Linked DNA regions of Thermochromatium tepidum ATCC 43061. The protein of the gene in region 1 interacts with the protein of each later gene in a pairwise test. Links are inferred from orthologs where the notes say so. Each region holds a gene or a part of one and is shown in the gene's direction. Other genes may lie near its edges.

What was found.
Region 2: the proteins of rlmKL (region 1) and typA interact in binary tests that used the Escherichia coli proteins (3 or more experiments, as listed by UniProt). The link is inferred for Thermochromatium tepidum ATCC 43061 from one-to-one orthologs.

The regions. Positions count from the first base shown.
Region 1 is NZ_CP039268.1:788,809-798,569, reverse strand. Bases 2,143-5,140 are described here. They hold rlmKL (bifunctional 23S rRNA (guanine(2069)-N(7))-methyltransferase RlmK/23S rRNA (guanine(2445)-N(2))-methyltransferase RlmL), read left to right. Parts: upstream 2,143-2,536; coding sequence 2,537-4,744; downstream 4,745-5,140. Other genes in these bases: ccmA (cytochrome c biogenesis heme-transporting ATPase CcmA), read left to right, coding at 4,737-5,140; E6P07_RS03615 (YajD family HNH nuclease), read left to right, coding at 2,143-2,418. In the rest of the region: E6P07_RS03625 (cation acetate symporter), read left to right, coding at 1-1,665; more of E6P07_RS03615, read left to right, coding at 1,996-2,142; more of ccmA, read left to right, coding at 5,141-5,354; heme exporter protein CcmB, read left to right, coding at 5,359-6,030; cytochrome c biogenesis protein CcsA, read left to right, coding at 6,041-6,799; heme exporter protein CcmD, read left to right, coding at 6,796-6,966; cytochrome c maturation protein CcmE, read left to right, coding at 6,977-7,456; E6P07_RS03580 (heme lyase CcmF/NrfE family subunit), read left to right, coding at 7,456-9,441; E6P07_RS03575 (DsbE family thiol:disulfide interchange protein), read left to right, coding at 9,452-9,761. UniProt on the Escherichia coli protein: Specifically methylates the guanine in position 2445 (m2G2445) and the guanine in position 2069 (m7G2069) of 23S rRNA. Methylation occurs before assembly of 23S rRNA into 50S subunits.
Region 2 is NZ_CP039268.1:1,612,320-1,621,984, reverse strand. The notes cover bases 6,333-9,234. They hold typA (translational GTPase TypA), read left to right. Parts: upstream 6,333-6,828; coding sequence 6,829-8,640; downstream 8,641-9,234. Other genes in these bases: E6P07_RS07380 (OmpP1/FadL family transporter), read left to right, coding at 8,919-9,234. Outside these bases: ilvB (biosynthetic-type acetolactate synthase large subunit), read right to left, coding at 486-2,219; sulfur carrier protein DsrE2, read right to left, coding at 2,288-2,767; E6P07_RS07405 (sulfurtransferase TusA family protein), read right to left, coding at 2,891-3,121; E6P07_RS07400 (rhd_2599 family sulfurtransferase), read right to left, coding at 3,256-3,573; siroheme synthase CysG, read left to right, coding at 3,680-5,101; E6P07_RS07390 (AAA family ATPase), read right to left, coding at 5,218-6,174; more of E6P07_RS07380, read left to right, coding at 9,235-9,665. UniProt on the Escherichia coli protein: A 50S ribosomal subunit assembly protein with GTPase and nucleotide-independent chaperone activity, required for 50S subunit assembly at low temperatures, may also play a role in translation.

The DNA.
Region 1 (9,761 bases):
GTGGCCGCGCCAGCCCTGAGCGGTGAAGTCGAGCGTCAGACGACCAATGTCACGGCCATCGTCATGTTCCTGGCCTTCGTGGCCGCCACACTGGGGATCACCTACTGGGCCGCCAAGCGCACCCGTTCGGCCAAGGACTTCTACACCGCCGGCGGAGGGATCACAGGGCTCCAAAACGGCCTGGCGATCGCCGGCGACTATATGTCGGCGGCCTCCTTCCTCGGGATCTCGGGCCTGGTGTTTGCCTCGGGCTATGACGGCCTGATCTATTCGATCGGCTTCCTGGTCGGCTGGCCGGTGATCATGTTCCTGATCGCCGAACAGATCCGCAACCTCGGCAAATTCACCTTCGCCGACGTCAGCGCCTACCGTTTCGATCAGACCAGGATCCGTACCCTGGCGGCGATCTCCTCGCTGGTCGTGGTCGCCTTCTATCTGATCGCGCAGATGGTCGGCGCCGGCAAACTGATCCAGCTCCTGTTCGGTCTGGATTACTGGATGGCCGTGGTTGTGGTCGGCGTGCTGATGATGATCTATGTCATCTTCGGCGGCATGACGGCGACGACCTGGGTGCAGATCATCAAGGCGGTGCTGTTGCTCTCGGGCGCCACCTTCATGGCCGTGGCCGCGCTCTCGAGCTTCGGCTTTTCGCCCGAGGAGATGTTCCGTCAGGCGGTCGCGACCCATCCCAAGGGACTCGCCATCATGTCGCCCGGCTCGCTGGTCACGGATCCGTTCAACGCCATCTCGTTGGGTCTGGCACTCATGTTCGGCACCGCTGGTCTTCCGCACATCCTGATGCGTTTCTTCACCGTGCCGGACGCCAAGGAGGCGCGCAAATCGGTGTTCTATGCCACCGGCTTCATCGGTTATTTCTATATCCTGACCTTCATCATCGGTTTCGCGGCCATCGTGCTGCTCGCCCAGCACCCGGCCTTCTTCAAACCCGAGGCGCTCGCCACCGATGGTTCACTGATCAAGGAGCAACTGGTCAAGGGGCTCGACGGCGGCACCAACATGGTTGCCATCCGGCTTGCCGAGGCGGTCGGCGGCAATCTGTTTTTGGGCTTCATCTCGGCGGTGGCCTTCGCCACCATCCTGGCCGTGGTCGCGGGTCTGACCCTGGCCGGGGCCTCGGCGATCTCGCACGATCTCTATGCCAGTGTCATCGCGCGCGGCCACGGTAACGAGACCACCGAGATCCGGATCTCCAAGATTGCGACCTTCGGTCTGGGGCTGCTTGCGATCGCACTCGGGATCGCCTTCGAGAGCCAGAACGTGGCCTTCATGGTGGGTCTGGCCTTCGCGGTCGCCGCGAGCGCCAACTTCCCGGTGCTGGTGACCTCGATCCTCTGGGGTCGGATGACCACCCATGGTGCCCTGGCCGGTGGCCTGGTCGGCCTGATCAGTGCCGTGGTGCTCACTGTGCTGTCGAAGGCGGTCTGGGGCGATGTGTTTGGGAACCTCGGCGCCGACGGCAAACCGGTCGGTCTGATCGCGCTTAACAACCCGGCGATCGTCTCGATGCCGCTGGCCTTCGTCGCGATCTGGATCGTCTCGCTGCTCGATCGCTCTGAACGGGCCAGACGCGAGTGTCAAGCGTTCGAGGCCCAGCGCGTCCGCTGTGAGACAGGCATCGGCGCCGAGGGCGCGCTGGAGCATTGATGGTTCGGACTGAGCCGTACCAAATCTGACCAAATCTGATCGAGCTGGTCTGATTCAAGGCTTAAACAACAAACGGGACGAGACGGCAACGCCTCGTCCCGTTTGTGCAAGCGACCAGTGGCCAGCCACTGGGGGGCTGGAAGCTGGCATTCAGCTTGCGATCCGCCGACCTGCCATCCATTACCGATTTTTCTGAAATCGGGTTAAAATGCCCAGATCGCGCGGGTGGCGAAATTGGTAGACGCGCTGGATTTAGGTTCCAGTGGAGCACTCCGTGGGGGTTCGAGTCCCCCCTCGCGCACCATCCCTCCCCTGAGACGACATCGACACATGGCCACGCACAACCCTCCCCGCCATGGCAAGACCGGCAAGCCCATCGATACCGCCAAGCTCGATCAGGTCGTCGCCAAGGCGCGCAAGGCGAGCGAAGAGCGCGCCGCCGGCTATCGCGATCAGGCGCTCAAGCTCTATCCCTGGGTCTGCGGACGCTGTGCCCGCACCTTCACGCGCGAGAATCTGCGCGAGCTGACGGTGCATCACAAGGATATGGATCACGACAACAACCCGCCCGACGGCAGCAACTGGGAGCTGCTGTGCATCTACTGTCACGACAACGAGCACCAGAAGTACGAAGAGCATCTGGCGGCGCTCGCGCGTGGTACCGGCAAGCCGGCCAAAGCGAGTGCCAACGCCGGTTCGGCGGCGACCTTCAATCCCTTCGCCGGTCTCGCTGATCTGCTGAACAAGGATTGAAGGACAGCACCATCCGGTGCGATCGTCGCACCGGACGAACTGCCCCTAACCCGCCTAACGGCGTCCAAACCGAGTTCAACCTCCAGGTTCAGTCCATCCCCGGAGTCTCGCCAACCGCATGTCCGATCATCTCTTCTTCGCCTCTGCCCCCAAGCATCTCGGCAGCCTGCTCGCCGAAGAGCTGACCCGACTCGGGATGGCGGAGGCCACCGAGACGCGCGGCGGTGCACGCTTCTCGGGACGCATCGAGGATGGCTACCGTGCCTGTTTGTGGTCGCGGATCGCCAACCGCATCCTGCTGCCGCTCGCTCAGGTGTCGCTCGGCGGTCCGGACGAGATCCGCGACAGCGCGTTAAAGATCCCCTGGGAGGAGCATCTGGCCCCGGAGCGTACCTTCGCCATTCAGTTCGATGGCCAACTCGAGGGCGTCACCCACCCGCATTTCGCCATCCTCCAGGTCAAGGACGCCATCGCCGATCGCTTCAACCGGCTCTACGGACGGCGTCCGAGCGTCGATCCCGAGTCTCCGGATCTGCGCATCCATCTCTATGGCAATTGTGATACCCTCGCCTTCAGCCTGGATCTCTCGGGCGAGTCGCTGCATCAGCGCGGCTATCGCGAGGCCGGTTTTGCTGCGCCGCTCAAGGAGAATCTGGCCGCCGCGCTCCTGCTGCGCGCCGGTTGGCCCGAGATCGCCGCCGAGGGCGGTTCCCTGATCGATCCCATGTGCGGCTCGGGCACGCTCGTCATCGAGGGCGCCCTGATCGCTGCCGACATCGCGCCCGGTCTCTTGCGCAAGCGTTTCGGTTTCCACGGCTGGATCCAACACGACGAGCTGGCCTGGCAGCGACTGCTGGCCGAGGCGCGTCTGCGTCGGACGGCCGGACTCAAACGGCTCGGCGCGTTGCGCGGCTATGACATCGACCCCAACGCCATCCGCGCCTCCCTGCATCACCTTAAGCGTGCCGGACTCGCCGGTCTGGCCCACTTCGAGTGCCGCGAGTTGGCCGACTGCCGGCCCGGACGGGAAGAGGACGAGGGGCTGGTGATCGTCAACCCACCCTATGGTGAGCGGCTCGGCGCTAATGAGGACCTAGGCCAGCTCTATGCGCGCCTGGGTATGCTGCTTAGGGAGCGCTTTCTCGGCTGGCGCGCGGCGGTCTTAACCGCCAACCCCGAACTCGGCAAGCGCCTGGGTCTGCGGGCGACCCGGATCCACAGCCTCTACAATGGTCCGATCGAATGCCGGCTGCTGAGCTTTCAGGTCGAGCCGCGTTACTTCATCAGTCATCTGCCGCGCCCACTGCCGCCCGCAGAACGCAGCCCGGGTGCCACCATGCTCGCCAATCGATTGAAGAAAAACCTCCGGGCGCTGCGCCAATGGCGTGAACGCGAAGGCATCGACTGTCTGCGTCTCTATGACGCCGACCTGCCCGAGTATGCCCTGGCGATCGACCTCTACGAGGGCGACCGGCGCTTCGTGCATGTCCAGGAATATGCCGCGCCGCCGAGCATCGATCCCAAGCAGGCGCGCCGGCGGCTGCGCGAGGCCCTGGGTCTGATCCCCGAGGTGTTGGAGGTGCCCTGCGAACAGGTGTTCCTCAAGGTACGCCGTCCGCAGAAGGGCCGTGCCCAATACGAACGGCTGGCCCAGACCAGGCGCTTTCATGAGGTCGCGGAATATGGCCACAGGTTCCTGGTCAACTTCGAGGACTATCTAGACACCGGACTCTTTCTCAACCATCGCGAGGTACGGCGGCTGATCGGCGCGCTCGCCGCCGGCAAGCGTTTCCTCAACCTCTTTGCCTACACGGGGACCGCGACCGTATATGCCGCAAAGGGCGGGGCGGTCTCGACCACCACGGTCGATCTGTCGCGGACCTATCTGAACTGGGCAGCGCGCAATCTGGAGCTCAACGGGATCCAGGGGCCGAATCATCGGCTCATCCAAGCCGACTGTCTGCGCTGGATCGAGTCGATGTTCGGACGGTGCCGTTTCGATCTGATCTTTCTCGACCCGCCGAGCTTCTCGACCTCCAAGCGGATGCAGGGTACGCTCGATATCCAGCGCGACCATGTCGCCATCATCCAATCGACCATGCGTCTGCTCGAACCCGGCGGGCGGCTGATCTTTTCAAACAATCTGCGCCGCTTCCGCCTGGATCTGGAGGGGCTGGCGCCCTTCGAGGTCAGCGACATCAGCGCCCAGACCCTGCCGCGCGACTTCGCCCGCAATCCACGCCTCCACCACTGCTGGGTGATCCAGCACCCGGGACCGCCGCCGCACTGGATGGATCGCGGTGACGACGAGGTCCGCCATGCTTGAGGTCATCGGACTCGAATGCCGGCGCGGTGACCGGCGTCTGTTCAGTGGATTGGATCTGGTACTGGGGCCCGGAACCTTGCTCCATGTACGCGGGCGCAACGGGAGCGGCAAGACCACACTGTTGCGGACACTCTGCGGACTCTTCACCCCGGATGCAGGCGAGGTGCGCTGGCGTGGTGAGTCGATCCGCACCCTGGCCGAGGACTATCGGCGCGAGCTTTTGTACTGCGGCCATCTCAATGGCATCAAGTCTGACCTGACCGGGCTCGAAAACCTGGCGATCGCCGCCCGGCTCGACGGCGATCCAGTTGGAAGCGATGCGGTCTGGCAGGCGCTTGCGCGTATCGGTCTGCGCGGCTTCGAGGATCTACCGACGCGGATGCTCTCGCAGGGCCAGAAGAGGCGCGTGGCCCTGGCTCGGCTCATCCTCAGTCGCGCCCGGCTCTGGGTGCTGGACGAGCCATTCACGGCGCTCGACGTCGAGGCCGTGGCCCTGCTCCAGGGGCTGATCGCCGAGCATCTGGCCGGCGGCGGTCTGGTGGTCCTGACCACGCACCAGGAGGTACCACTGACCTCGGGCCAGGTCGCCCGTCTGGATCTGGGGGGCTGAGACGATGTGGGCGGTCTTCTGGTGCATCCTCAAGCGCGATCTGCTACTGGCCCTGCGGCGGCGGACCGAGGTGCTCACCACGCTGTTTTTCTTTGTGATCGTGGTCAGTCTGTTTCCGCTTGGAGTGGGCACCGAGCGTCAGGTGTTGCAGATCCTGGGACCTGGCGTGGTCTGGGTCGCGGCCCTGCTGGCCTCGATGCTGGCGCTGGAGCGGCTGTTCGCGGCGGACTATGAGGATGGGACGCTGGAGCAGATGCTCCTGACCCCCCAGCCGCTGTCGCTCTTGGTGCTGGCCAAGGTCGGCGCGCACTGGCTGCTGACCGGACTGCCGCTGGTGCTGATCGCGCCCTTGGTCGGGATGCAGTACCATCTCTCGGAGGCCCAGATCGGGATCATGATGCTCGCACTCCTGCTCGGTACGCCGATCCTGAGCCTGATCGGGGCCATCGGCGCGGCCTTGACGCTCGGACTGCGTGGCGGTGGGATCCTGCTTTCGCTCCTGATCCTACCGCTCTATATCCCGGTGCTGGTCTATGGCGCCGGTGCGGTCGAGGTCAGCCGGATCGCGCTCACCGACACCGAACCCTATCTGATGCTGCTGAGTGCCTTTCTGCTCGCGGCCCTGACACTGGCGCCACTGGCCTCGGCAGCGGCGCTCAAGATCTCGCTGGAATGACGCTACTGCCATGACCCTGAACTGGTTCAAATTTGCCTCGCCCGCGACCTTCTATCCGCTCGCGGGCCGCCTCATCCCGCCCTTCTGGATCCTGACCGGGGTGTTACTCGTGATCGGTCTCTACTGGGGGTTTTTCCAGACGCCCGATCAGCTCGGCGGCAGCAATGCGCAGAAGGAGTATTACCGCATCATCTTCGTCCATGTCCCGGCGGCCTGGATGTCGATGTGGCTCTATGTCGTGCTGGTGTTCTGGGCGGCGCTCGGGCTGGTCTTCAACACCCGGCTGTCGTTCATGATGGCCAACGCGGTCGCACCGACCGGCGCGGTCTTCACCTTCCTGGCGCTCTGGACCGGTGCCTTTTGGGGCCGTCCGAGCTGGGGCACCTATTGGGACTGGGATCCGCGTCTGACCTCGGAGCTGGTGCTGTTCTTTCTCTATATCGGCTATATCGCCCTGCACGCCGCCATCGACGACACCCGCCGCGCCGACCGCGCCTCGGCCCTGCTGGCGATCGTCGGACTGGTCATGGTCCCGGTCATCTACTGGTCGATCAACTGTCCCGACCCAACCCAGTGCGCGGCCCTCCACCAGCGTTCTGGGCTGGGCAAGATCGAGAGCAACATCCTATTTTCGATGCTGACCATGACCCTGGCCTTCTGGATGTACTCCTTTGCGACCAGCTTGATGCGACTGCGTGCGATCATCCTCAGGCGCGAGGCCGAAGCGAGCTGGGTCCAAGAATTGCTGAACCGGGAGCGTTCACGATGAGCGATTTCCTCTCTCAGGGCGGTTACGCCTTCTTCGTCTGGGGCGCCTATGGCATGGTGGCCCTGGTCTTGGTGGCTGAGGTGCTACAACTGCGTCTTCAGCAGCGAACCATTTGGGCGCGTTTGGGTCGACTGGCCCGACTGTCCCAATCCTCGCGTTCGGAGTGAAATGCCCGCTATGAAAGCACGACAGAAACGCCTGCTCTTCGTCGGCCTGGCGATCCTCGGGATTGGCGCGGCCTCGACCCTGGCCATCACCGCCCTCCAGAGCAATCTCTCCTATTTCTTCAGCCCCTCCCAGGTGCTGGCCAAGGAGGCCCCAAGCAATCACGTCTTCCGACTCGGCGGACTGGTCACCAAGGGTTCGTTGCGGCGCCAGGACGAGGGCCTGACGGTCTATTTCGACGTGACCGACAACGTAGCGACCGTCAAGGTCGCCTATGAGGGCATCTTGCCCGATTTGTTCAAGGAAGGCTCGGGCGTTGTCGCCAAGGGCCGACTACGCCCGGATGGCGTGTTCCAGGCCGAGGAGGTCCTGGCCAAGCATGATGAGGAATACATGCCACCCGAGGTCGCAAGCACGCTCCAGACCGCCCATGCCGAGGGTGTGGCAGGGGCCGCTGGCCAACCCCCAGCCAACAGCGGAGCCGCCCACTGATGGTCCCTGAACTCGGTCATTTCGCCCTATTGCTGGCGCTGATGCTGACCCTGGTCCAGGCCAGCGTGCCCCTGATCGGGAGCTTCACCGGCAACCGCGCCTGGATGGCCATGGCGCGTCCGCTGGCCTGGGGTCAGCTCAGCTTCATCGGCATCGCCTTTCTCTGTCTGCTGATCGCCTTCCTAGGCGATGATTTTTCGGTGCTCTATGTCGCGTCCAATTCCAATACCCTGATGCCGACGCCCTATAAGGTCTCGGCCATCTGGGGGGCACACGAGGGCTCGCTGCTGCTGTGGGTACTGATGCTCGCCGGCTGGGGCGCAGCGGTCGCGCAGTTCAGCCGCCACCTGCCGCTGCCGATGATCGCGCGCGTCCTCTCGGTCCAGGCGATGGTCGCGATCGGCTTCCTGCTGTTCATGCTGCTGACCTCCAACCCGTTCGAGCGGATCTTCCCAGCACCGCCCGAGGGCCGCGACCTCAATCCGCTGTTGCAGGATCCCGGATTGGCCATCCACCCGCCGCTGCTCTATATGGGCTATGTCGGCTTCTCGGTGGCCTTTGCCTTTGCCATCGCTGCCCTGATCGGCGGCAAGCTCGACGCGGCCTGGGCACGCTGGTCGCGGCCCTGGACCACCATGGCCTGGGTATTCCTGACCATCGGCATCGCACTCGGCTCCTGGTGGGCCTACTACGAACTCGGCTGGGGCGGCTGGTGGTTCTGGGACCCGGTCGAGAATGCCTCCTTCATGCCCTGGCTGGTCGGTACCGCACTGATACACTCGCTGGCGGTGACCGAGAAGCGCGCGGCCTTCAAGAACTGGACGGTGCTGCTGGCGATTGCGACCTTCTCGCTGTCTTTGCTCGGCACCTTTCTGGTGCGTTCGGGGGTCTTGACCTCGGTCCATGCCTTTGCCACGGATCCGGCGCGCGGTACCTTCATCCTGCTGTTTCTATGTCTCGTCATCGGCGGTTCGCTCGCGCTCTATGCCTGGCGCGCACCGACGATCTCTGGCGGCGGACGCTTCGATCTGCTCTCGCGCGAGACCTTTCTGCTCATCAACAACCTTTTGCTCTCCACCCTCGCCGCCCTGGTGCTGTTCGGCACCCTGGCCCCGCTGATCTATGAGGCGGCGGGCTGGGGCAAGATCTCGGTCGGCTTCCCCTGGTTCAACAAGATGTTTGTTGCCCTGTCGCCGCTCCTAATCCTGGCCACGGCGATCGGGCCCCATGTGCACTGGAAACACGACGAGCCCTGGCGTCTGGTGCGCGCGCTCTGGATTGCGCTGGCGCTCGGCGTTACGGCCTTCCTAGCGGTCTCGCTGCCGGGAATGTCCGCTGATCAGATAGCGACCGGATTCGGCGTCGGCATGGCGGTATGGCTGGTGGTCGCCCATGTGCTGGGTCTATTCGAGCGGCTCAGGCACAAGGGCGGGCTGCGCGCGCTCAAGGCCGATCTCGCTGGCAACAGCCGCGGCTATTACGGCATGTGGTTGGCGCACCTGGGGCTAGCGGTCTTCATCGTCGGCGTGACCCTGGTCTCGATCCACGGCGAAGAGACCGATGTACGGCTATCGCCCGGCGCCAGTCACGAGGTCGCAGGCTACCGCTTCCAGTTCAATGGCGTGACCGCCGTGCCCGGACCCAACTATCGGGCGTTCCGGGGCGACTTCATCGTCTATCGCGGCGAACGGGAGATCGCCCGCCTCTCTCCCGAGAAGCGCCATTATCTCTCGGGCGGCATGCCCATGACCGAGGCGGCGATCGATGCCGGACTCTTGCGCGACATCTATGTCTCGCTCGGCGAGCCGGTCGGTACCCAGGGTGACTGGGCAGTGCGGCTTTATTACAAACCCTATGTGCGCTGGATCTGGCTCGGCTGCCTCCTGATGGCCATCGGCGGCGCCTGGGCCGCGACCGATCGGCGTTATCGTACCGTGCGCCAGACCGCGACCGTTCCGACCGGGATCGCGCTGGCCAAGGCCTGAAGGATCGAACATGAACCCATCCGCCAAACGCGCCCTCATCCCGCTCGGGGTCTTCCTGGCCCTGGCGGCCCTGCTCTTCTATGGATTGCAACTGGATCCGCGCCAGATCCCCTCGCCCCTGGTCGGCAAACCGGCCCCTGAGTTCAGTCTGCCCGATCTCAAGGATCCCAACCGCACCCTGACCCGCGACATCCTCATCGGCGAGGTGTCGCTGGTGAACGTCTGGGCCTCGTGGTGTCCGTCCTGCCGTCAGGAACACGCCGAGCTCATGCGTATCGCGCGTGAGTATGGCGTGCGGGTGATCGGCTTCAACTGGAAGG
Region 2 (9,665 bases), 820 kb from region 1 along the record:
CTCGTCCCTGATTGGCTCTTGGATCGGCTGGACAACCTTCCGAGCACCGCTGTCCTGGGTGGTCATCAGTCCTGATATCGGACCCGCGATGGATCACGCGCCCCTGGTCGATCACCCTGGTCGATGGGGATCGGCGAGGATCGGGCGCTCGGCGGTGAGCGCAAGCTGGGGCGATCTCTAGAGAAACGCTGAAAAACGCCCTCTGCCCCGCAAGTGGGGGACGAGAGGATTAGATCAGCGTCTCCCTAAACACTATAGCGGACAGAGCGCCTTCTGACTGGCGTCTCGACCCGGATCTAGAGAAAGGCTGAATACGGAAAAACGCCCTCACCTTCACACGCGGATTCGCACGCGGGGCGAGGGGATTTAGTCAGTATTTTTTTGGGTGATTGAGTTGCTCGAACTGGCTGGGCGTCGGCGCTGATCCCAGCCTGGGATGCGGTGCGAGGAGGGGGCAAGACGGCGCCCCCGCGGCGGAGCAGGCATCAGGGCTCGATCATCTGTTCCAGACTGTGCCCAGGACGGATCATGGGGATGACGTTCTCGGCCTTGTCGATCCAGACATCGACCAGCACCGGTCCCGGCTCGGCGAGCACGGCGGCGATGTCTTCGCGCAGGGTCGCCGGATCGCGCAGACGGACGGTCTTGAGCCGCGGATAGACGTACTTGAGCCCGGTCAGGTTGGGGATCTGGCGCCGACAGTCCTGATCGAGATTGATACAGTCCGGGTCGCAGTCGGCGGTGCGCGCCAGACAGGTCTCGTAATGATGGCCGTCGTCCATCATGTCTTCCCACTGGCGCACCATGCCGAGGAAGCTGTTGTTCAAAACGAACATCTTGAGCGGGATCCGGTTGGCGACCAGGGTGCCGAGTTCCTGGATGTTCATCTGGAAGCTACCGTCGCCGTCGATCAGCACCACCGGGCGCGTGGGGTCGCCATACCAGGCGCCGATCGCTGCTGGCAGCCCGAAGCCCATGGTGCCCAGCCCGCCCGAGCTGATCCACTGACGCGGACGGCGGAAGCGATAGTACTGGGCTGCCCACATCTGATGCTGGCCCACACCCGTGACCAGGGTCGCCTCGCCCTCGGTCAGTTCAGAGATAAACTCGATGACCGCCTGCGGCTTGATGGAGTCGGATTGGCCGTAGGGCGGGATCAGGCGCACGCGCCACTCGCCGACCTGGGCCATCCACTCGGGGTGACGGGCTGAACGGCCCGAGGCCAGGGCGTGGGCCAAGAATTCGTCGAGGGTTGCGACCAAACTGAGATCAGTGGCGATGGTCTTGTCGATCTCAGAGGGATCGATATCGACCTGGGCAATGCGCTTGCCCGTGGCAAAACCGCGCACCGCGACCCGGTCGTCGAAGCGTCCGCCGAGCGTGAGGATGAAATCGGCGTCGCGTAGGGCATAGTTGGCCGGAATGGTGCCATGCATCCCCGGCATCCCGAGGTTGTAGGGTAGATCGAAGGGCAGGGCGCCAAGTGCATTGAAGGTGGTCGTCACCGGCACATCGAAGCGCTCGGCGAAGCGTTGCAGGGCCAGTGTGGCATTGGCATGGATGACCCCGCCCCCGGCCTTGACCACCGGACGCTCGGCGTGGGCCAGGGCCTCTAGGATGGCATCGGCCTGTTTGGGATCGAAGGCGATGGATTCGCGATGACGCACGCGCGGCGGATTTGGCGCGACCAGCGTTGCCATCTGCACGTCCTTGCAGATATCGACCACCACTGGACCTGGACGGCCCTCCCTGGCCAGGGCATAGGCCTCGCGCAGGATCCATTCCAGATCAGCCACATCCTTGACCAGATAGTTGTGTTTGGAGATGGGGCGGGTGAGGCCGACCGTGTCGACCTCCTGGAAGGCATCGGTCCCGATGGCGCGGCTCGGGACCTGACCGGTGATGAAGAGTGTGGGCAATGAATCCTTGTACGCATCCGCGATCGGTGTGACCAGATTGGTCGCACCCGGCCCCGAGGTCGCCATGGCCACCCCGACCCGACCGCTGGCACGCGCATAGCCCTCGGCGGCATGTCCGGCACCGCCCTCCTGACGACAGAGCACGAAGCGCGGCACGGGCGTGCCTGCGCGCAGACGCTTGTTGATCTCGACATGGATCGGGATCACGGCCCCGCCTGTGTGCCCAAAGAGGATCTCGACCCCAAGATCGTTGAGGACGTCGATCAGGAGGGCGGCACCGGTGCAGTTGGCGTTGGGCATGTCGGGCAAACGGTTTGAGATCAGTAGGGCAAAGCGACCTGGGTCGCTCCAGGGACGCGACTTAAGGCTCAGATATAGAGACAGATATCGCTCTCGCCGGCGAACTCGAAGAAGGCCGCTGCGCCAGCATACTCGACGCCGTCGATGAACTCGTCCTTCGGCATGTCGAAGAGGTCGACGGTCATCTGACAGGCGATCATCTTGACATCCGCCTCTAGGCAGAGTGCGCGCAGTTCTTCGATGCTGGCTACGCCCTTGCTCTTCATCTTCTGCTTCATCATGGCGGTCATCAGGGCCTGCATGCCGGGCAGCGCCAGACCCAGCACCGGGAACCACTTGTCCATACCCATGGGCATCGGCATACCTGGGTTGCCCAGGGGGGTGACTTCCAGATTGGGCTTTTTCTTCAGGAGTTGCAGACCATAAAAGGTGAAAAAGACCTGCACCTCATAGCCCAGGGCAGCGGCGGTCGAGGCGAGGATGAAGGGCGGATAGGCCCAATCGAGCGAGCCCTTGGTGGCGATGATCGCTAGTTTCTTTGGTTCCATCGAGTCCTCCACGCGGCCCCTGGGTCAGGTGCGCGCATCATATGTTGTTGGGATAGCCGTCGGTCGTGCCGAGAAGGCGTTTGAACCCGAGGCCGGGCTTCAGGTGCGCGCCCGGCGGATCGATCAGGACTTCTTGATCAAAAAGTGAAACTTGCCGCCTTCTTCCTTGGACTCGAGCAGGGTGTTTCCGGTCTGCTTGGCGAAGGCGTCGAAGTCCTTGACCGAACCGGGATCGGTGGCAATGACATGCAGGACCTGGCCGCTGGACATGGCACCTAGGGTCTTCTTGGCGCGCAGGATCGGCAGCGGGCAGTTTAGACCGCTTGCGTCGAGTTCTTGATCGAAATCAGCCATCGGGAGCCTCCGTCAATACTTGTTTCAGTATTTCAATAAAAACAAGGATTCGCGGTTATAGGCGAATCTACAGTAAAAAACAAGGGAGTAGTGAAAGCGGAAGTCGGGGACACAGATCGCCGCCGGGTCAGTCTTTAAGGGGCGACGATCGGCAGACCATGACGCGCCCAGGCGATGATGCCGCCGCGCAGGTTGAGTACCCGGCCATAGCCGTGTTGCATCAGGTAGGCGCAGGCCTGGTAGGAGCGCGCGCCGCTACGGCAGTAGATGACGACATCCTGGTCCTTGGGGATCTCGCTCATCCGCAGTGGGATCAGGTGCATCGGCAATTGCAGGGCGCCTGGGATCAGGCCTTGAGCGATCTCGGCCGGTGTGCGGATGTCCACCAGCAACAGGCCTTCAGCCTCCGCCAGCCGCCGGCTCAGAGACTCGGAGTCGATCTCTTTGACCACACGATCGTCCTACGCTAAAACAAAGTATTTAAGTATATTAAGGATTTTCTAAAGCTAACTCAACGGAGCCATTCGGCCCCGTCCCATCTTGTAGCCAGAGAGCACCATGGATCTACTGCCCATCTTTCTCGACATGCAAGGCCGCCCATGTCTGGTGGTCGGCGGCGGCGCCACGGCGGCGCGCAAGGTCTCCAATCTGCTGCGCGCAGGTGCGTCCGTCACCCTCGTCGCGCCCGAATTGTGTGAGGCGCTGGCGCGCCAGGTCGCCTCTGGTGCCTTGCGGCACGAGGCGCGCCGTTTCGCGCCTACGGACATCTCCGGTCAGCGACTCGTCATCGCCGCCACTGATGACCGTGCGGTCAATCGACAGATCGCGCAGCTCGCCAAGGCCGCCGACATCCCGGTCAATGTCGTCGACGACCCGGATGCCTGTACCTTCGTGTTGCCCTCGATCGTCGACCGCTCGCCGGTGACGATTGCCGTCTCCAGCGGTAAGACCTCACCGGTGCTGGCACGCCTTTTGCGGACGCGGCTCGAGGCCCTGATCCCTGCCGGCTATGGGCGGCTGGCCGAGTTGAGCGGGCGCTATCGCGAGCGGGTCAAGGCGCGCTTCAGCGAACAGCGCGACAGACGCAGATTCTGGGATCGGGTGCTGCAAGGGGCGGTCGCCGAGCGGATTTTCGCCGGGCAGTTTCAGGAGGCCGAGGCCATCATCGAGCAAGAGTTGGCGCCGGATGCACTCGAGCGCGATATGGGTGAGGTCTATCTCGTCGGTGCCGGTCCGGGCGACCCGGATCTCATCAGTTTCCGCGCCCTGAGGCTGATGCAGCAGGCCGATGTCGTCGTGTATGATCGGCTCGTGGCCGCACCCATTCTCAATATGACGCGCCGCGACGCGCAGCGGATCTATGTCGGCAAGGAGCGCAACCATCACGCCATGCGCCAAGAAGAGATCAACCGGCTGCTCGCCGACTTGGCCAAGGACGGCCATCGGGTGCTTCGGCTCAAGGGGGGGGATCCCTTCATCTTCGGGCGCGGCGGTGAGGAGATCGACACCCTGGCGGCCGAGGGCGTGCCCTTTCAGGTCATTCCAGGGATCACGGCCGCCTCGGGCTGCGCGGCCTATGCAGGTATCCCGCTGACCCATCGCGACTATGCCCAGTCCGTGACCTTCGTCACCGGGCACCTGAAGGACGGCACCATCGACCTGAACTGGCCGGCGCTCGCTCAACCGAACCAGACCGTCGTCTTTTATATGGGCCTCGTGGGTCTGCCGGTCATCGTCGAGCGGCTCATGGCGCACGGTGTGCCTCCCGAGATGCCCATCGCCCTGGTCCAGCAGGGCACGACCCATCTGCAGCGGGTCTATACCGGCACCCTAGCGACCATCCGCGCGATCGTCGAGGCCGATCCGCCTTCGCCGCCGACGCTCTTGATCGTTGGCGAGGTGGTCAAGTTACGCGATAAGCTGAACTGGTACAGTCCGCCGGATGAGCCTGTGCAGGGGGCGACGACCTCGATCGTATGATCGACGGGGCTGAATCATTCAGTCGTGCTCTGCTAAAGCTGGCTTGCACAGGCTTGCGTAGGGGCGTGAATGATTTAAGCCACGGGCGGATGTGACCGCTCATAAAATCCAAGCCCTCACGGAATCGCGACCAAACTGAGCAACCGCTTGATAAAGGCATCCGTCGTCACCCCCTCGGCCTCGGCCTCGAAGGTCAGCAGGATGCGATGACGCAGGATCTCAGGCGCGACCGACTGGATATGATGGGGTGTGACGAAGGTCTCGCCATCCAGCCAGGCGCGCGCCCGCGCACAACGCGCTAGCGCAATACTGGCGCGCGGCGAGGCCCCGAAACGACACCAACGCCCCAGATCCCGGTCATAGAGCTTCGGATGGCGCGTCGCCTGCACCAGATCGACGATATAGTGATTTAGCCTGGGATCGAGATAGATCTCAGCCACAGCGCGCCGCATCGCAAACAGCTCCGCCTGACTCAGTCGCCTGGACGGCGGCGTCGGATGATGCCGCTGCTGCTCGCTGTCGAGCTCCAGGATCCGAAGCTCCTCATCACGATTCGGATAGGTCACGACCGCCTGCATCAAAAAGCGGTCGAGCTGCGCCTCGGGCAGGTGATAGGTGCCCTCCTGCTCGACTGGATTCTGGGTCGCGAGCACCATGAAAAGCTGGGGCAGGGGATAGGTCTTTTGACCGACCGTGATCTGACGTTCGGCCATCGCCTCCAGCAAGGCCGATTGCACCTTGGCCGGTGCCCGGTTGACCTCGTCGGCCAGCAGCAGATTGTGGAACAGCGGCCCCTGACGAAACTCAAACTCGCCCTTCTCATGGCGATAGATGTCGGTGCCGATCAGATCCGAGGGCAACAGATCCGGCGTGAACTGAATGCGATGGAAATCGCCCTCGATCGACTCGGCCAGCGCCTTGACCGCTGTGGTCTTGGCCAGCCCCGGCATGCCCTCGACCAAGAGATGACCATCGCTTAACAGACAGACCAACATGCTGTCGATGAATGCCTGCTGGCCAATGATGCGTGAGGCGATATGATCGCGAACGGCTTGGAGATCGCTGGACGTCATGCGCGTTTTTTCTCGGGTCCGATGGTGGCTGGGTGGCGTCCCTCTGAATCGGGGCAGACCGCGTGTGTCAGGGTCGAGGGGCTGTTTTGTACGCCGGAATCCTATGCTGAGTCTTTTCCAGCGTCGGTGCAAGCCCGTCGTACCGACGATTTGTTCACAGGTCGCACCCATCCACCTCGCCCCAAGACCCCGGCTCTGGTCAGCGCGAGCCCTTTGTCAATGTCTTAACTAAGGTGTTGATAATAAAGATTTTTTTAGGCGGTCAAAATGCGACCGATCTGTTTTTCGTCCAGCAACCACGCGCCCTGGAGGCCAATGAACGAAAGTTGTCCACAGACTTATCCACAGGTTCTGTTGGTATCTCGAAAAAATCCAAGCCGGACCAAGTGTTGCGGAATCATGACAAGATCCTCCCCGAACAATCCTCGCTAGATTGTCCCCGGGATAGGTCTTGCCATCCACCAGGCCGACAGCGTTCAGTCGCCGCGGCGCAAGACACAGCACGCGATTCGTCCGTCGAACGGATATAATCCCACCGAGGCCGAATCCAGTCACATCCATCCCCGGCTACAATCTCGTTTCCCGCCAGACACCCCGATTCCGAAGCCCGAATCCATCCGTCAATTTAAGCCTCCGCACTCGGAGTCCAGTCCTGTGATCGAACATCTTCGTAACATCGCCATCATCGCCCATGTCGATCATGGTAAGACCACGCTCGTAGACAAGCTGTTGCAGCAGTCCGGTACGCTGGGCGACCGCTTTGGCCCGATCGAACGGGTGCTGGATTCCAACGCGCTCGAGCGGGAGCGCGGCATCACCATCCTAGCGAAGAACACCGCGATCCGCTGGAACGACTACCGCATCAACATCGTCGACACCCCCGGACACGCCGACTTCGGCGGCGAGGTCGAGCGCGTGTTGTCGATGGTCGACTCGGTACTGCTCCTGGTCGATGCCCAGGAAGGCCCCATGCCCCAGACCCGTTTCGTCACCAGCAAGGCGTTTGCCCATGGTCTGCGCCCGATCGTGGTCATCAACAAGATCGATCGCCCAGGCGCACGTCCCGCCTGGGTCATCGATCAGGTGTTCGACCTGTTCGACCGGCTCGGTGCCAGCGACGAGCAGCTCGATTTTCCCATCGTCTACGCCTCGGCCCTGAACGGCTATGCGGGCCTGACCGAGGACGTGCGCTCGGGCGATATGACCCCGCTGTTTGAGGCCATCGTCCAGCACTGCCCGGCGCCCCAGGTCGATCCCGAGGCGCCGTTCCAGATGCAGGTCTCGACCCTCGACTACAACCCCTATGTTGGGGCCATCGCCGTCGGGCGCATCCGCCGCGGGCGCGTCAGGCCCAACCAGTCGGTGGTCGTGGTCAAACCCGACGGCACGCGCCACAAGGCCAAGGTTGGTCTGGTCTATGGCTATCTGGGACTCGAGCGCTATGAGGTGGCCGAGGCCAGCGCCGGCGACATCGTGGCCCTGACCGGCATCGAGGCGCCCAATGTCTCGGATACCCTGTGCGATCCCGAGCACGTCCAGGCGCTTCCAGCGCTCACTGTCGATGAGCCGACCGTGACCATGACCTTTCAGGTCAACACCTCGCCCTTTGCCGGACGTGAGGGCAAGTACCTGACCTCGCGTCAACTCAAGGAGCGTCTCGAACGCGAGCTGATCCATAACGTCGCGCTGCGCGTCGAGGAGGGCAATGACCCCGAGAAGTTCCGGGTCTCCGGGCGCGGTGAGCTGCACCTGGCGATCCTGCTCGAAAACATGCGCCGCGAAGGTTTCGAGCTGGCCGTGTCGCGTCCCGAGGTCATCTTCCGCGAGATCGACGGCCAGATCTGCGAGCCCTATGAACAGCTCACGGTCGATATCGAGGAGGGCTGTCAGGGCGCCGTGATGCAGGCACTCGGCGAGCGGCGCGGAGAATTGAAGGACATGGTGCCCGACGGCAAGGGCCGGGTACGCCTCGATTATGAGATCCCGACCCGAGGTCTGATCGGTTTCCAGACCGAGTTCATGTCCTTGACCTCGGGCACCGGACTCAAATACCACGTCTTCGAACGCTATCGTCCGGTCCAGCCGGGCGCGATCGCGCGGCGTCGTAACGGGGCCATGATCTCGAACGCCACCGGCAAGGCGCTCGGCTATGCGTTGTTCAATCTCCAGGAGCGCGGGCGGATGCTGGTCTCGCCCGGTGAAGAGGTTTATGAGGGTCAAGTGGTCGGCATCCACGCGCGCGACAATGACCTGACCGTCAATCCGCTCAAGGCCAAGCAGCTGACCAACATCCGCGCCGCCGGCTCGGACGAGAACATCCTGCTCACACCGCCGATCAGGTTTACCCTGGAGCAGGCGCTGGAGTTCATCGAGGACGACGAACTGGTCGAGATCACCCCGAGCGCGATCCGCGTGCGCAAACGTCATCTCAAGGAGAGCGAGCGCAAGCGGGCGAACCGGGGCTGATTGGAGGCGGCTTGGTTCCTCAGATTTTTACCCTATGATGCATCCTCTGCGCGGCTCGCATCGATCGATTGATTTTTGACAATCCGTTGTCTCCCGACCCAATATCGCGGTGAGGAGTTCAGGGTGTCTCGGTGCCCCATCCTGTCCTGACCGGATGGCGTCTGCCTTGGCCTTTGAGCCTTCACTCCGCATGGGATCCATGCGGATTCGGTGAGAGTGGATCGATATCGATCAAAGATCGATGGCCTTATAAAAACTTGCAGGGGGCATCCCAAATTATGAAGACGAGAATCAGGCATTCGCTAGCCCTGGCCTTGGTGACCGCCGGTGCGATTCCGGTCACGGCCTCAGCCACCAACGGCTATCTTTCACACGGCTGGGGCGTGCGTTCCAAGGCCATGGCCGGCGTGGCTACGGCCCTGCCGCAGGACACGCTGGTTGCAGCAACCAACCCAGCCGGGATGGCCGTCATCGGCTACGGCTTCGATGTCGGGGCGTCCTTCTTCAGCCCCTCGCCGCGCGGCTACAAGGCCAACAATGATTATGCGACCCAGGAGATCCAGACCGGTCAGGGAACCTTCACCCTGCCGGCGGGCGGCTTCGTCACGCCCGGGGAGTATGACAGCAGCGACGACTGGTTTCTGGTTCCGAGCTTCGGTTACAACCACCCGCTCGACGAGCGCAGCACCATCGGCATCACGGTCTTTGGTAATGGCGGGATGAATACGCGCTACAAGAGCCGCGCCCCCTTCGAGAACTTCTCGGTCTATCCCAACCAGCGTGTCGGCGCCTATCCGGACGGCAGTGTCGGCCCCTATTTCGACTTCTCGTCGGGGCGACCCATGCCGATCACGGACCCGGTGCCCGGCACGATCAACGGCAATCCAAACGGGATCTACACCGCTACGACCCCGACCGGCATCAATCTGGAACAGCTCTTCATCGAGATCCCCTATACCCTGAAGCTCGGCGACGGCAATCAGTCCGTGGGTATCGCGCCCGTGTTCGCGATCCAGCGATTCGAG